DNA from 3 places in the Leisingera sp. F5 genome. Region 2 is predicted to be linked to each of the others. Evidence: riboswitches for the same ligand, from Rfam matches in the RefSeq annotation. Region 2 holds a riboswitch; each other region holds the start of a gene.
The links. A riboswitch is a leader RNA that binds a small molecule or an ion and turns the genes downstream of it on or off. The one in region 2 is predicted to bind cobalamin.
Positions count from the first base shown of each region.

Region 1: linked by a shared signal. The riboswitch ahead of A2I95_RS22890 (aromatic ring-hydroxylating dioxygenase subunit alpha) and the one ahead of A2I95_RS09700 (DUF1636 domain-containing protein) in region 2 are both predicted to bind cobalamin.
Region 3: linked by a shared signal. The riboswitch ahead of A2I95_RS08200 (aromatic ring-hydroxylating dioxygenase subunit alpha) and the one ahead of A2I95_RS09700 (DUF1636 domain-containing protein) in region 2 are both predicted to bind cobalamin.

Region 1 covers NZ_LUKH01000062.1:182-5,175, reverse strand. Annotated here, with positions in the region: gene A2I95_RS22910 (hypothetical protein) at 1-635, shown strand, start outside; gene A2I95_RS22905 (DUF6638 family protein) at 760-2,121, shown strand; gene A2I95_RS22900 (hypothetical protein) at 2,124-2,390, shown strand; gene A2I95_RS22895 (DUF1523 family protein) at 2,401-3,045, shown strand; cobalamin riboswitch at 3,277-3,476, shown strand; gene A2I95_RS22890 (aromatic ring-hydroxylating dioxygenase subunit alpha) at 3,582-4,817, shown strand; partial or broken gene A2I95_RS22885 (FAD-binding oxidoreductase) at 4,822-4,994, shown strand, end outside.
Region 2 covers NZ_LUKH01000011.1:109,499-114,492, reverse strand. Annotated here, with positions in the region: gene cobN (cobaltochelatase subunit CobN) at 1-1,899, opposite strand, end outside; partial or broken gene cobW (cobalamin biosynthesis protein CobW) at 2,091-3,101, opposite strand; gene A2I95_RS09700 (DUF1636 domain-containing protein) at 3,128-3,538, opposite strand; cobalamin riboswitch at 3,635-3,850, opposite strand; gene cobO (cob(I)yrinic acid a,c-diamide adenosyltransferase) at 3,902-4,537, shown strand; gene glpD (glycerol-3-phosphate dehydrogenase) at 4,659-4,994, opposite strand, start outside.
Region 3 covers NZ_LUKH01000009.1:159,279-164,272, forward strand. Annotated here, with positions in the region: gene A2I95_RS08190 (ABC transporter substrate-binding protein) at 1-1,300, shown strand, start outside; gene A2I95_RS08195 (hybrid-cluster NAD(P)-dependent oxidoreductase) at 1,353-2,438, opposite strand; gene A2I95_RS08200 (aromatic ring-hydroxylating dioxygenase subunit alpha) at 2,443-3,678, opposite strand; cobalamin riboswitch at 3,784-3,983, opposite strand; gene A2I95_RS08205 (Lrp/AsnC family transcriptional regulator) at 4,209-4,673, opposite strand; gene A2I95_RS08210 (aminotransferase class IV) at 4,800-4,994, shown strand, end outside.

The DNA of each region.
Region 1 (4,994 bases), on a different contig from region 2:
TTCCAGCGATTGTGAATGGGCATCCGATGTCTGAGGTGATTGCAAGTCTTGTTACTGCAGGGGCGGCTGTCGCAGCAGCACTAACAGCTTACTTTGGCCTCACTACGTGGAAGAAAGAACGCGATGCCGACTTTGCAAAAGCGTTGGCAGCGGAGATGTATCGCTACCGGCAATCTCTACATGCTATCCGGTTGCCGTTTCTGACATCCACAGATCTTGATTTCTTTGAAGAGAAAAAAGTGCCCGATCAAATTGATCGAAAGGTCCGCCTTTATCGGTGGCGGCGTTCACGAGAGGTACTGAATGACGTCAACGCACTTCTTGCAGAGGCTGAACTTAGATGGCCATCTGACATAGCCAACGCTTTTGAACCTGTGAAAAAGATAGAACGAGAGTTTACGAACGATGTGACTAGGTATGGGGTGCTAGAAAAAAGGCATGGTGCGTTATGTGACATGCAAAGGTCTGGACAAATTTCAGACGAACAGTGGAACAAAGAGTTTGACAAAGACGCAGGAGAGCGCCTCGAGCTTGAGGGCAAGCTGAACGACTCTTTCAATGACGATGACGCATTTCGCAATCGTATTGATGCTGCATTTGTTCCGATGAAAGCTTTGCTGAGGACGAAGATTTGATGCGGTTGACGTTATACTTCGCGGCGAAGCCGCGACGCGCCCGACCCGCCCCCCAGGGCGGGCGCGTTCCGCACCCACCCTCGGGCCGGGCGCATCGCTTGTGTGATACGGATAGGAGGACAACATGAAACGCCTCATCCAGCATGGCCTGATGTTCGGCAATCTCTTCCACGTCGCCTCGCCCGCGCTGGTGGAGCGGTACAATCGCGCGCTTAAGCATCTGACCGGCAAGACCACGGCGCTGACGGATTTCCACGTTGATATTTCGGGCTTCTCGCCCGAAATCGGGGATGAGCTGGGGGATGATCACTATCTGAACCATGCGGGTGTCAACCGGCAGTTCATTCTGCTCAGCACCGAGCAGAAGCGCTGCCCGCTGTTGCATGTGAAATTCTCTACCAGCCGGGACATTCTGCGCCGGTTTATCGAGGTCAATGAGCGCCAGCTGTTTGCGCTGACGGCAACCGATGCGGTGGCGGGCGAGCTGGTGAATTCGGTGTTTGAGGTCTCCACCCCAGCTAAGCTGTTCGACATTCAGCAGGTGCGGATCGAGGCGGATACCACCCGCGGCACCCTGCGCCATGCGGACCGTCTGGCTGAACTGGTGGAACGGTTCAAGACCGGTGAGGACGCCTGGTTTGATGATGCGCTGATCGGTGAGATGATCTCGACCGCCGAGAAGACCGGCGATGTGACCCGCAACCCGGTGCATCTGGAGCATGAGGTGTTCGCGCAGTCGAACTTCTGGACCGCGCATTTCGGGGGCCTCTATGTGTTTCCGGGGCAAGAGCATCCGGCGGTGATTGCCAGCGGGGCAAAGCCGGAGGACGTGCCGCTTACCCATGTGTTTGATCTGAGCGAGCGCAATGCGATTGCCAAGTTTCTGGATCTGAACGGGCTGGCCGAGCCGGTGATCCGCGCGCGCGGCGTCGATGGTGCCGCGATCCTGCGGCAGAAGATGGGGTTCCTGGCGGTCTCGGTTCTGACCGGGAAGGGGCGGGACTTGTCGGGGCTGTCGCGGTCCGATTTGCGGCGGCTGGCGGCGCGCCATGCCGAAGAGCTGCCGGAGGAGTTCGAGGGGCTGGCAGCACTTGTGCGCTGGGCCGAGGGGGGCGGCAAATGGCCGAAGATCCGCTCGGACCATCCGGCCTATTTCTATTCCTTGCGGGCGTCGGACACTGCCCAGCGGGACTTGGTGAATATGCTGCTGGCGGAGCTGTGCCCGCATGACTTCCGCCAGATGTTCATCTGCCACAAAGAAGAATTCTACCGCCAGTACCGGGGCTGGCCGGAGACGAAAAAGGCCTATGCGGCTGAGTTCCTGGCGCGGGAGTATGCGGTGGACAAGGCCGGCGCGCGCGCCGCGCTGTTCGGGCATGAGCCGGATATGGAGGGGCGCTCGCCCGCGCTGCCGCGGGTCCAGCGCAAGGGAATGGTCGAGCGGGTTGGTCCTTGGGGCGCCGTGAACCGGGTGCGGGGGCGCTAGAGATGTTCGGCTTCATCCGCCTGATCCTGATCCTTCTGGTGGTGCTGACTGTGACCTATGGTGCGGTCTCGCTTTATTCGCGCGAGGTGCGCCGGGCCAAACTGAAACGGCGCTGGAAACAGAAGGGGTTGACCGGCGACCGCAGCACCTTCATCCAACGGGGGCTGCGGCAGTATGACCGGTCGTTCCGGCGCAAGCTGATCCTGCTGGTCTATATCATTCCGCTGGGGGCAATCGCGCTTCTGGTCTACGTCATTAACTTCATGTGAGGTGTAACGCATGCGTTTCATCAAATGGGCTATCCTGATCACCATCTGGGTGCTGTTCGGCGCCTTCCTGCATTACACGCTGCCGCAGTACGACGTGGTGCGCATCGTCAACACCTATGAAGAACGGCAGGAGCTGAACGACTGGACCCGGATCTTCTGGTCGCAGCCGGACGACCAGTCGGCGGAGCTGATCAACCGCGATGTGCAGTTCATCCAGGCGGTGCGCCCCAATGGGCGCAACATGGTTTACCGCAACGAGGATACCGGCTGGAATTGGCCGCCCTATTTCAAGTTCGACACCGCCAATCTGTACACCGATGCGAATGACAGCATCTCGACCAAGGCCAGCCCGGAATGGGTGGCCATCATGCACTACGGCTGGCGCAATGAATTCCTGTCGGTCTTCCCCAATGCAGTGACGATCAATCCGGTTGCGGGGCCGGAGGACAAGCCCACGAACTGGTTCTCGATCATTTTCCTGGTGCTGCTGGCGGCGGTGATGTGGGCTATCTATGTGCGCTGGCGCCGGTTCCGCCGGTCCCGGATCGACCCGATGGTCGAGAATGTCGAGGACAGCCTGTATGCCGCGGGCGATGCGATTGCCGAGCGTAAGGGCCGCGTCCGGCGCTGGCTGGACAGCTGGAAATCCAAGTGACAAGGGGCCGCCGGTTTGGCGGCCTTTTTCATATCGCGGCGACGAGGCCGAATCGGGTTGCCGGGCGAATCGCAGGTAACTGTGTGAAAGATAAGCGGTTGCCGCAAACAGGCTGGCGAATGCCGGTATGAGAATCTGCCGCATGAGGCTGTGGCGGCAGAAGAAAACCTGCATGTCTTATTCCGGTTTCGCCGGGTCGGTTTTGTTTCCGAAGGACGGCAGTTTTTAGGGCAATTTGGCGGTTAGCAAGGTGCCGTCCTTTGGGGCGGAGAATTGGGAAGCTGGTGAAATTCCGGCACTGCCCCCGCAACGGTGACCCCGGGTTAGGCTTGGTAAAGACCACTGAAGGAATGCCTTCGGGAAGGTGCCATGCCCCGCCATCTTAAGGCCCCGGGACAGTCCGGAAACCAGCCTTGCCAAGATAACGTCAACCGCGGGCGGCGGCAGGGCGGTTGCGGGCGTGCGGCCTGCAATCTCTCTCCTCATGCCTGCACCCAGCCAACACGCCGCGGGGTTGCGGCAAAGGAGAGAAGCAGATGCTTCAGGACAGCGAAATTCTGGCCAAACTGGTGGCCCGGCAGAAGAACTATTCCATGGAACAGGCGTTCTACACCGACCCGGGTGTGCTGGATCTGGACATGCGGCAGATCTTCTACCGCGAGTGGCTGTTTGCCATTCCCGCCTGCGAAGTGCCGAAGCCGGGCAACTATGTCACCCATCAGATCGGCGCCTATAACGTCATCATCGTGCGCGGCACCGACGGCGAAGTGCGCGCCTTCCACAACGCCTGCCGCCACCGCGGCTCGGTTGTGTGCAAGGCCAAGAAGGGCAACTCGCCCAAACTGGTCTGCCCCTACCACCAGTGGACCTACGAGCTGGACGGCAAACTGCTGTGGGCGCGGGACATGGGGCCGGATTTCGATGCCTCCAAACACGGGCTGAAGCCGGTGCACTGCCGTGATCTGGCCGGTCTGATCTATATCTGCCTGGCCGATGAAGCACCGGATTTCGATGCTTTCGCCGACGTCGCCCGTCCCTATCTGGCGCCGCATGATCTGGGCAATGCCAAGGTGGCCTTTGAAAGCTCGATCATCGAGAATGGCAACTGGAAGCTGGTCTGGGAAAATAACCGTGAGTGCTATCACTGCGGAGGCAACCACCCGTCGCTGTGCCGGACTTTCCCGGAAGATCCGTCGGTCACTGGTGTTGAGGGCGGTGAGACCCCGCCGCATCTGCAAAAGCATTTCGACCGCATTGAGGCCGCAGGGGTTCCGTCGCAGTTCCGCATGGGCGCGCGCGGCCAGCACCGGCTGGCACGGATGCCGCTGAACGAGGGCGCGGAAAGCTATACCATGGATGGCAAGGCGGCAGTCGCCAAACCGCTGGGCCGGGTGCCCTTTGCCGATGCCGGCACGCTCTTGAAGTTCCACTATCCGACCACTTGGAACCACTTCCTGCCGGATCATTCGCTGGTGTTCCGGGTCACTCCGATCAGCCCGACCGAGACTGAAGTCACCACCAAATGGCTGGTGCACAAGGATGCGGTCGAGGGTCAGGACTATGACATCACACGCCTGACCGAGGTCTGGATGGCGACCAATGACGAGGATCGCATCGTGGTCGAGGACAACCAGCAGGGCATCAACTCCCCCGCCTATGAACCCGGCCCCTATTCCGAGGTGCAGGAAAGCGGCGTCATCCAGTTCTCCAACTGGTATGCCGAGCACCTGACCCGCGCGCTGACCGGCCGTCACCTGATCGCGGCGGAGTAAGCACATGGGACTGCAGGCTAATTTCGAGACGCTGGACGAAACCCTGGCGTGGAAGGACGACGAGATGCTGGAATGCGTCTCGGTTGTGCCGGAAGCGCCAAACACCGCCACTTTCAGCTTCCGCGCGCCGTCGGGCGCGTGGTTCAAATACCAGCCGGGCCAGTTCCTGACGCTGGA
Region 2 (4,994 bases):
GCCGGTGCCTTGGGCTTCGGCGCGGATGTCACCGATCAGCCGGTCGCGGCGGGCGGGGTCGAGGCCGTCGGCGGTGGAGTATTCATCCAGCAGGCTTTCGAGCCGCGCCATGCCCTCGGGCAGGTTGGTCTGGGCCAAGGGGGGCGGCAGGTGGCCGAGGGTGACGGCGCCGATGCGGCGCTTGGCCTGGGCGGCCTCGCCCGGGTCGTTGACGATGAACGGGTAGGCGACGGGCAGCGGGCCGGTCAGCACCTCTGGCCAGCAGGCGCCGGACAGCGCCACCGCCTTGCCCGGAAGCCATTCCAGGGTGCCGTGGGCGCCGATGTGGATGAGCGCGTCGGTTTGGGCGCGCAGCCACAGGTAAAAGGCCACATAGGCATGGCGCGGCGTGCGGTCGAGGTCGTGGTAATCATCGACGCGGTTTTTCACCTCACCGCGTTCGGGCTGCAGCGCGATCAGGGCTTTGCCTGCGCGCAAGGCCTTGAAATGAAAGGCGCCATCGCGGCAATCTTGGTCATCTTCCGGGACGCCCCAGGCGGCGGTCAAGGTGTTCTGCAGGTCTTGCGGCAGGGTGGCGAGGGCGGATTTGTAATCAGAGAGGGGGACGCACAGCGTCTCTTCCATCAGCCGCAGGCCGGTGTTTTCCTGCGGCTCAACTGTATAGCCCTGGTCCCAGAGCGTGCGCAGGATCTCGTCGCAGGACGCCAGCGCGTCGAGGCCGACGGCATGGGCGAGGTTGTGGTCGCGGCCGGGGTAGGTGGAGAGGATCAGGGCGAGGCGCTTGTCCGCATTCGGCAGCTTGGCGAGGCGCAGCCAGCCCTCGACACGGTCGACGGCCGCCTTGATGCGGTCCGTATCGGCGCGGTGGGCAAAGCGGGAATATTGCAGGTCCGGGTCTTTTTTGCCCGGCGACTTGAAGCTGACGACGCCTGCGAAGATACGGCCGTCGACCTCCGGCAGCACCACATGCATGGCGAGGTCGGCAGGCGAGAGGCCGCGGTCGGCCTCGGCCCAGTCTTTGCGGCGGGCGGTGGAGAGGGCGACCTGGAACACCGGGCAGCCGGTGGCGGAAAGCGGCGAGGCGCTGCCGTCGGTGCCCTGCGCCGAAAACGCGGTGGCATTGATGATCGCAGCCGGGTTCAGTTCAGGGAGTTTTCTGCGCAGCCATTCTGCGGCGGCGGCGGCCTTGAGGCTGGCGGCAAAGATGCCGTAGGCGGCGTAGCCGCGGGCGCGGAGGTCTGTGATCAGCGCATCCACCGGCGCGGTATCGGCGGCAGTAAGGTAGGAGCGGTAGAAGCTGACCAGCACCAGCGGTTTGTCCTGCTGGGGCAGATCGGCGAGCACGCCCTTGGCGGGGTCGTAGAAGCCATGCTGCGGCATGGTCTTGAGGCCAAGCACCGGGCCTGCATAAAGGCCGGCGGCGAGCGAGAGCTGGGCGAGGGCGGCCTGGGCTGCGACGGCGCCGCCGGCGTCGCACAAGGCTTGGAGGCGGCGCAAGGTGGAGACGGGCAGGGTGGACAGCTCATCCAAGCGCGCATCTTCGCGGCCGTCTGCGGGCAGGATGGCCAGGGCAATGCCCTTGCGGCGGGCGAGGTCCTGCAGGGTGGCAAGGCCGTAGGACCAGTAGCTTTCGCCGCCTATGAGGCGGACGAGGACGCCCTTGGCACCCTCCAGTGTCTGTTCCGCGTAAACGTCGACCGAGAGCGGGTGCTTGAGCGCCACCAGATTGGCGACCCGGAGGCTGGGCAGCTTGCCCTCCGCCCGGTGCCAGCCTGCCGCAAAGGCACCGAGGTCGCTGTCGGAGAAGGACAGCACCACAAGGTCCGCAGGGGTTTGTCCCAGGTCCTGCGGGGTATCGGTCTCGTCAAGGCCGTGGCTTTCGCGGAAGACGACGTGCATGGGCTCAGGCTCCCTGCCTGGAAGGTCGTTTGATAGCGGAGAGGGCAGCGCCCGGCACGGCGGGGCAGGAAGCGAAGCGCCCGCCCCGTTTTGCCGAAGGCAAACCTTTGGTTTGACGGGGGCGGGACGGGCGCTGCCCGGCGTGCCGCCGGGCTGGACCGTTCAAATTCTGACGCTTCGTTTTCACTTGCTTACGCCCCCAGTTCGGCGCGGATGGCCTGTTCGTCGATGTCGTCATGCTCGGCGATGACCACCAGGGCGGTCTTGCGCGGCTGCGTCCCCCAGGGTTGGTCGTACTGGGCGCGCAGACGCTCGCCCACGGCCTGAACCAGCATCCGCATCGGTTTTCCTTCCACCGCGACATAGCCCTTGACGCGCAGGATGTTGCGCTCGCGGGCGAGTTTCACGATGGCATTCTGCAGCGCTTCGGGGTCGGTTACTTCGCCCATTTCGACAACGATGCTTTCAAAATCGTCATGCTCGTGGTCGTGGTGGCCGTCGTGGTGGCTGGGGCGGGCGTCCAGATCGTCTTCGGCAGCGGCGCCCAGGCCCAGGATGATGCGCGGGTCGATGACGCCTTCGCTCATCGGCAGGATCGGCAGCTTGCGGGGCGCTTCGGCCTCGATCACCGCGCGGGCTTTTTCGACGCCTTCGTCGCCGGCCAGATCGGCCTTGGACAGCAGAACGATGTCAGCGCAGGAGATCTGGTCTTCGAACACTTCGGACAGGGGCGTTTCATGGTCGATGCTGTCGTCCGCCTCGCGTTGGGCCTGCACGGCGTCCAGATCGGGGGCGAACTGGCCTTTGGCCACGGCTTCGGCGTCCGCCAGGGCAATCACCCCGTCGACGGTGATGCGGGAGCGGATTGCGGGCCAGTCAAACGCCTTCAGCAGCGGCTTGGGCAGGGCCAGGCCGGAGGTCTCAATCACGATATGGTCGGGTTTTTCGGGCAGGGCCATCAGCTGTTCGATGGTGGGGATGAAGTCATCCGCCACGGTGCAGCAGATGCAGCCGTTGGCCAGCTCCATGATGTTCTCGGCCGGGCAATTGTCATCGGCGCAGGATTTCAGGATGTCGCCGTCCACACCGGCGGTGCCGAATTCGTTCACCACCACGGCCAGACGCTTGCCCTGCGGGTTCTGCATCAGGTGGCGGATCAGCGTGGTTTTGCCAGCGCCCAGAAAGCCGGTGATAACGGTGACGGGGATCTTGTTGAGATCGCTCATGATTACTCCTCGGAGAAGAACTTGGCCGGCGGGATGCGGGCAACGGATTGCTTGCGGAAGGTCTGCGGACGCTGGCGCCAGGGCACAACGCCATCGGCGGTGCCGGCGTAAGCCGCAGCGCCTTCCAGGATTTCGGGGACATGCTGGTCCGGGTCGAGGTCGCCATAAACATAGGTCCAGCGTTCCGCGCCGCCGATCAGGGCAACGGCGCAGCCGCGCTTGCACGACGACAGGCATTCGACACCGCGCAGACGGACGCCCTCGGGCATCCCGGCCTCTTCCAGCGCGGCGTGCAGGATGGCGCCGGGGCGGGCGGCCTCCGGGTCGGCGCCGTCGCGGCGGCAGGTGAGGCACACGGTCAGCGTGACCGGTTCCGGGGTGCTGGCGGGGGTGCCCGCCTGATCGTCAGCCATCAGCGCGTCTCCTGTCGCGGCAGGCATGCGGGATGGCCGAAAAAGGGGCATTTCTGTGCCTGCCCCTCAACCGGTCGCAGAACACCCCGTCTGCCCGTTGAACTCTCTCACGCTGGCAGGTCTCCCGGCTTGCGGATGCCAAGGCGCGCGCCTTGCCGGCCATCCTGCCTTCCCGGGGATTGTCCCAGTGGCATGGCGGCCTCATCCGGTCACGGTCGCGGGGGCGGCTGTGCTTGAGCTCCCATCGGATATGGAGGCCTTCACATTCCCTCTTCGCCTGTTTTCACAGGAACCAGCTGAACCCCCTTGCGCTATCGTGCCCTTCTTTGTCAAGACATGGGTCAAACAGCTGGAGAGCCCCCCATGAGTGAAAAGTCTGAAACCGGCATCTCAGAGGAAGAAGCCGCCCGTCACGCGTCCAAGATGGCCAAGAAGAAGGCCGCGCGCGACCGGATGATGAAGACCAAGGAGGGCGAGAAGGGCCTGATCATCGTCCACACCGGGCCGGGCAAGGGTAAATCCTCGTCAGGGTTCGGGATGATCATGCGCTGCATTGCGCATGGGATGCCGTCGGCGGTGGTGCAGTTCATCAAGGGCGCCTGGCAGACCGGCGAGCGCACGCTGATCGAAGAAAATTTCAGCGGTCTGTGCCAGTTCTACGCGATGGGCGAAGGCTTTACCTGGGAGACCCAGGACAAAGCCCGCGATATCGCCGCCGCGCAAAAAGGCTGGGAGAAGGCCAAGGAGATGATCCTGGATGAGCGCAACACCATGGTGCTGCTCGATGAGATCAACATCGCGCTGCGCTATGAATATCTGGACCTGGAAGAGGTGCTGGAGTTCCTGGTGGAGCAGAAGCCGCCGATGACCCATGTGGTTCTGACCGGCCGTAACGCCAAGGAAGAGCTGATCGAGATCGCTGACCTGGTGACCGAAATGGGCCAGATCAAGCACCCGTTCCGCGCCGGGGTGAAGGCGCAGAAGGGCGTGGAATTCTGAGATGTTTGGCCCGGCCGACCGGCCGGGCTGCGCTCGACCCTCCCGTCAAACCGAAGGTTTGCCTCCGGCAAAACGGGAGGGCACTTTCGCACCCACCCAGGCTCGGGCGCGTCTCTAAGAGCTAAGCCGCGAGCTGTCCCGCTTTTCCTTGAATGTAGGCACCCACCGCCGCGCGCTGAGCCTCATCCAGCCGCAGGCCCAGCTTGGTGCGCCGCCACAGGTAGTCGTCGCCTGACCGCACCCATTCACGGGCGATCGCCCAGTCAAGCTCCTGTGCCGTGATTGTCGCACCAAAGTCCTGTCCCAGATCACCGGCTGTTTTGGTATCTCCAAGCACCTCCCAGGCCTCGGTTCCATAGGCGCGGATCATCCGGCCCGCCCAATAGGGCGTGAGGAACGGGTAGTCCGCGGCCAGTTTGTCTTGCAGTTTTTTCACATCCTCCACCGGGAAATCGCC
Region 3 (4,994 bases), on a different contig from region 2:
CGAGGATGCCACCGAATACCTGCTGCACATCCGCCCTGGCGTGAACTGGAACGACGGCCGCGGCACCCTGACCGCCAAGGACGTCGCCTATAACTTTGCCCGCTGGTGCGATGGCAAGTGGGAAGGCAACTCGATGGCGGCCCGCATGGGGTCGCTGCAGAACGAGGCCGGCGACGGCCCCGCCGAAGGCGCGCTGGAGGTGGTCGACGACCTGACGCTGAAGGTAAAGCTCACCCGCCCGGATATTACCATTATCCCGGCAGTCACCGAATACCCCGCCGCCATCGTACCGGACGGCTGGTCGGGCGATCCGGGCGCCGATCCGGTCGGCACCGGGCCTTATAAGCTGGTGGAATACGAGGTCGGCGTGAAAGTCGCGCTGGAAAAGAACACCGATCACGAATGGTGGGGCGAAGGCGCCTATCTTGACCGGATTGAATTCATCGACTTCGGCACCGATGCCTCCACCCACCTGTCGGCCGCCGAGGCCGAAGAAATCGACATGACCTACGAAACCGTGGGCGAATATGTCGATATCTTCACCTCCATCGGCTGGAACGTGAGCGAGTCGGTTTCTGCCAATACCCTGGTGCTGCGCACCAACCGCGACGCCGAGGTCGATGGCGCGCAGCCCTATGCCGACGCCCGCGTCCGCCGCGCTCTGGCGCTGGCCTGCGATAACGCGGTGCTGCTGGAGCTGGGCTATGACGGCCGCGGCACCCTTGCGGAAAACCACCACGTCTGCCCGATCCACCCGGAATACGCCGACATTGGCGCTCCGGTGCGCGACGCCGACGCCGCGCGCCAGCTGATGGAAGAAGCCGGGATGCTCGATTTCGAGCATGAGCTGTACTCCATCGATGACGACTGGCGGCGCAATACCACCGATGCGCTGGCAGCACAGATGCGCGACGCAGGCCTCAAGGTCAAACGCACGGTGCTGCCCGGCAACACCTTCTGGAACGACTGGGACAAATATCCCTTCAGCTCCACCGACTGGGGCCACCGCCCGCTGGGGGTGCAGGTGCTGACACTGGCCTATAAAACCGGGGTGGCCTGGAATGAAACCGGCCTCGCCAGCGCCGAGTTCGACAGCATGCTGGAGGCCGCCTCAGCCATTGCCGATGCCGATACCCGCCGGGGGCATATGGAGAAGATTGAGCAGTTCATGCGCGAGGACGGCACCGTGATCCAGCCCTACTGGCGCTCGCTTTACCGTCACGCCCGTCCCGGTATCATCGGTGCCGAAAGCCATCCGATCAACGAAATCCACGTGCACAAGCTGGCACTGGAAGCCTGATCAGGCCTCGAATAGAAGGGCGCGCGCCAGACCCGGCGCGCGCCCGTTTTCATCAGATATCGACCTCTACCCGGCCAATCGGGTTGGAACAGCAGGCCAGGATATAGCCCGCCTCCACGTCTTCTTCCGAGATGCCGCCGTTGTGGACCATATGCACGTCGCCCGCGGTTTTCTTGACCTTGCAGGTGCCGCAGATGCCAAAGGTGCAGCCCGACGGGATATTCAGCCCCGACGCCTTGGCCACCGCCAGCACGGTGTCGGTCTCGGTGCAGGCCGCCATCACACCGGAGGCCGCAAAGCTGATCTCGGCGGCAGCGGTCTCTTCCGGCACCACATCGTCGATCTCGGGCGCATCTGCCGCAGTCTCAACCGGCGCGCCAAAGCTCTCCTGGTTGTAGTTCTCCATGTCGAAGCCCAGGCCGTTGAGCATGTCGCGCACCGCCTGCATGAAGGGTTCCGGCCCGCAGCAGTAGACCTCGCGCTCCAGATAATCCTGCGCAATCAGGCCCAGCATGATCTGATTGAGCTGGCCGCGGTAGCCGGTCCAGACCTGATAGGGGTCGTCCTCCTCCACCACCAGGTTCAGCTTCAGCCCCGGCAGCCGCGACGCCATGCTTTCCAGCTGCTGGCGCGCGATAATCTCGCTGGGGCGCTTGGCGCAGTTGATAAAGCAGATGTCGGGCGACTGGCCGCGGTCAAACAGATACTGCGTCATCGACAGGCTGGGCGTGATGCCGGAACCTGCAGAGATGAACAGGAACTTGCCGTTCGGGCGCTTGGGCAGGGTGAATACACCCGCCGGTCCCGACGCTCGGATATGCCTCCCCGGCCTCAGGTGGTCCAGCATCCAGCGGGTGCCGATGCTGTCGCCCTGCGCCTTGACCGTCACCGAGATCGACAGCGGGCGCGAGGGCGAAGAGCTGATGGTGTAGGTCCGCCAGACGGTTTCACCAGGCACCGGCAGCTCCAGCGTCAGAAACTGGCCGGGCTGGTACTTGAACCACGCACCGGACGGCGCGCGGAAGCTGAAAGTGGCGGTGTTTGGCGCTTCCGGCACAACCGAGACGCATTCCAGCATCTCGTCGTCCTTCCACGCCAAGGTTTCGTCCAGCGTCTCGAAATTAGCCTGCAGTCCCATGTGCTTACTCCGCCGCGATCAGGTGACGGCCGGTCAGCGCGCGGGTCAGGTGCTCGGCATACCAGTTGGAGAACTGAATGACGCCGCTTTCCTGCACTTCCGAATACGGACCGGGTTCATAGGCGGGGGAGTTGATGCCCTGCTGGTTGTCCTCGACCACGATGCGGTCCTCGTCATTGGTCGCCATCCAGACCTCGGTCAGGCGCTTGATGTCATAATCCTGGCCCTCAACCGCGTCTTTGTGCACCAGCCATTTGGTGGTGACTTCGGTCTCGGTCGGGCTGATCGGAGTGACCCGGAACACAAGAGAATGATCCGGCAGGAAGTGGTTCCAAGTTGTCGGATAGTGGAACTTCAGCAGCGTGCCGGCATCGGCAAAGGGCACCCGGCCCAGCGGCTTGGCCACCGCGGCCTTGCCATCCATGGTATAGCTTTCCGCGCCCTCATTCAGCGGCATCCGCGCCAGCCGGTGCTGACCGCGCGCATCCATGCGGAACTGTGCCGGGCAGCCTGCCGCTTCGATCCGGTCAAAGTGCTTTTGCAGATGCGGCGGGGTCTCGCCGCCCTCAACGCCAGTGACAGACGGATCTTCCGGGAAGCTCCGGCACAGCGCCGGGTGGTTGCCGCCGCAGTGATAGCATTCGCGGTTGTTTTCCCAGACCAGCTTCCAGTTGCCGTTCTCGATGATCGAGCTTTCATAGGCGACCTTGGCATTGCCCAGGTCATGCGGCTCCAGATAGGGGCGGGCGACGTCGGCAAAGGCGTCAAAATCCGGTGCCTCATCCGCCAGGCAGATATAGATCAGACCGGCCAGATCACGGCAATGCACCGGCTTCAGCCCGTGTTTGGAGGCATCGAAATCCGGCCCCATGTCCCGCGCCCACAACAGCGAGCCGTCCAGCTCATAGGTCCACTGGTGGTACGGGCAGACCAGCTTGGGAGAGCTGCCCTTTTTCGCCTTGCACACAACCGAACCGCGGTGGCGGCAGGCGTTGTGGAAAGCACGCACTTCGCCATCAGTGCCGCGCACGATGATGACGTTATACGACCCCACCTGATGGGTCACATAATTGCCCGGTTTCGGAACTTCGCAAGCGGGAATGGCAAACAGCCACTCGCGGTAGAAAATCTGCCGCATGTCCAGATCCAGCACCCCCGGATCGGTATAGAACGCCTGTTCCATGGAATAGTTTTTCTGCCGGGCCACCAGTTTGGCCAGAATCTCGCTGTCCTGAAGCATTTGCTTCTCTCCTTTGCCGCATCCCCGCGACGGGTTGGCTGGGTGCAGGCATGGGGAGAGAGATTGCAGGCCGCACGCCCGCAACCGCCCTGCCGCCGCCCGCGGTTGACGTTGTCTTGGCAAGGCTGGTTTCCGGACTGTCCCGGGGCCATTCGGCGGCGGGGCCTGGCACCTTCCCGAAGCGCTTGCTTCAGTGGTCATTGCCATGCCTTGCCCGGGGTCACCGTTGCGGGGGCAGTGCCGGAATTTCACCAGCTTCCCAATTCTCCGCCCCGAAAGGCGGCACCTTGCTACCCGCGGTATTGCCCGATTTCCAACAAAGGGACGGAGACAAATCCGACCCGCGAAAACCGGAAAAAGACATGCATGTTTCTTGCGCCCAAGGGGCAGAACACGCCCGGAATCTCAAACCGGCACCTGTCAGTCTGTTTGCGGCAAGACGCTGAAGTCGCAAGCAGACCCACGCGACTCGCGCAACCGAATCGATTCGCCCTCCACTGCGCAGCCGCCGCATGCCCTTTGCCGGCACGTCAAAGCGGCACCTGCAGCCCCGCTTTGACCCGGTTCACAACCACATTGGAGTGAAACCGCCTGATGTTGGGATTGTCCGTGAACACCTGGCGGCTGAAATCCTCATATGCCGCCATATCCGTGGCCGTCACAATCAGAATGAAATCCGTGTGCCCAGTCACATAATAGCATTGCTGAACGTCTTCGAGCGCCAGCATGGACCGGCGGAACTCATCCAGAAGGTCGGTGCGTTCCCGCTCCAGCTCAACCTCGACAATAAAGGTCATCGGGCGGCCCACCGCTTTGGCCGACAGAACGGAAATATCCGCCTCGATGACGCCTTCCTCCCGGAACCGCTTCAGCCGCCGCTGAACGGAAGAGCGCGAGATCCCGGCAAGGCTCCCCAATTCATCAGCCGTCAGCCGGTTGTCCCGCTGAAGAATCGCCAGAAGCCGTTTGTCCGCATCATCAAGAATACTTGGCATACTGCTCACTCAACATCTAAGTTTCGATCACTTTACCCGAAGTCTGATAAGCTTTCAGGAATTTTGCCCGCAAACCTGCACTACTCTTGGCACCACAAACATACCTTGCCCGCCAAAGGACCTATCATGCGCAAATTGCCCGAACTGTCCCACAGACACGCCGACCACCGCAGCTACCCGCCCGGGGTTGCCTATATGGACGGGCAATACTTGCCGATGCACGAGGCAAAGCTATCGGTGCTCGACTATGGCTTCCTGCATTCAGACGCGACCTATGATGTTGCGCACGTCTGGGAGGGTGCCTTTTTCCGGCTGGAAGAC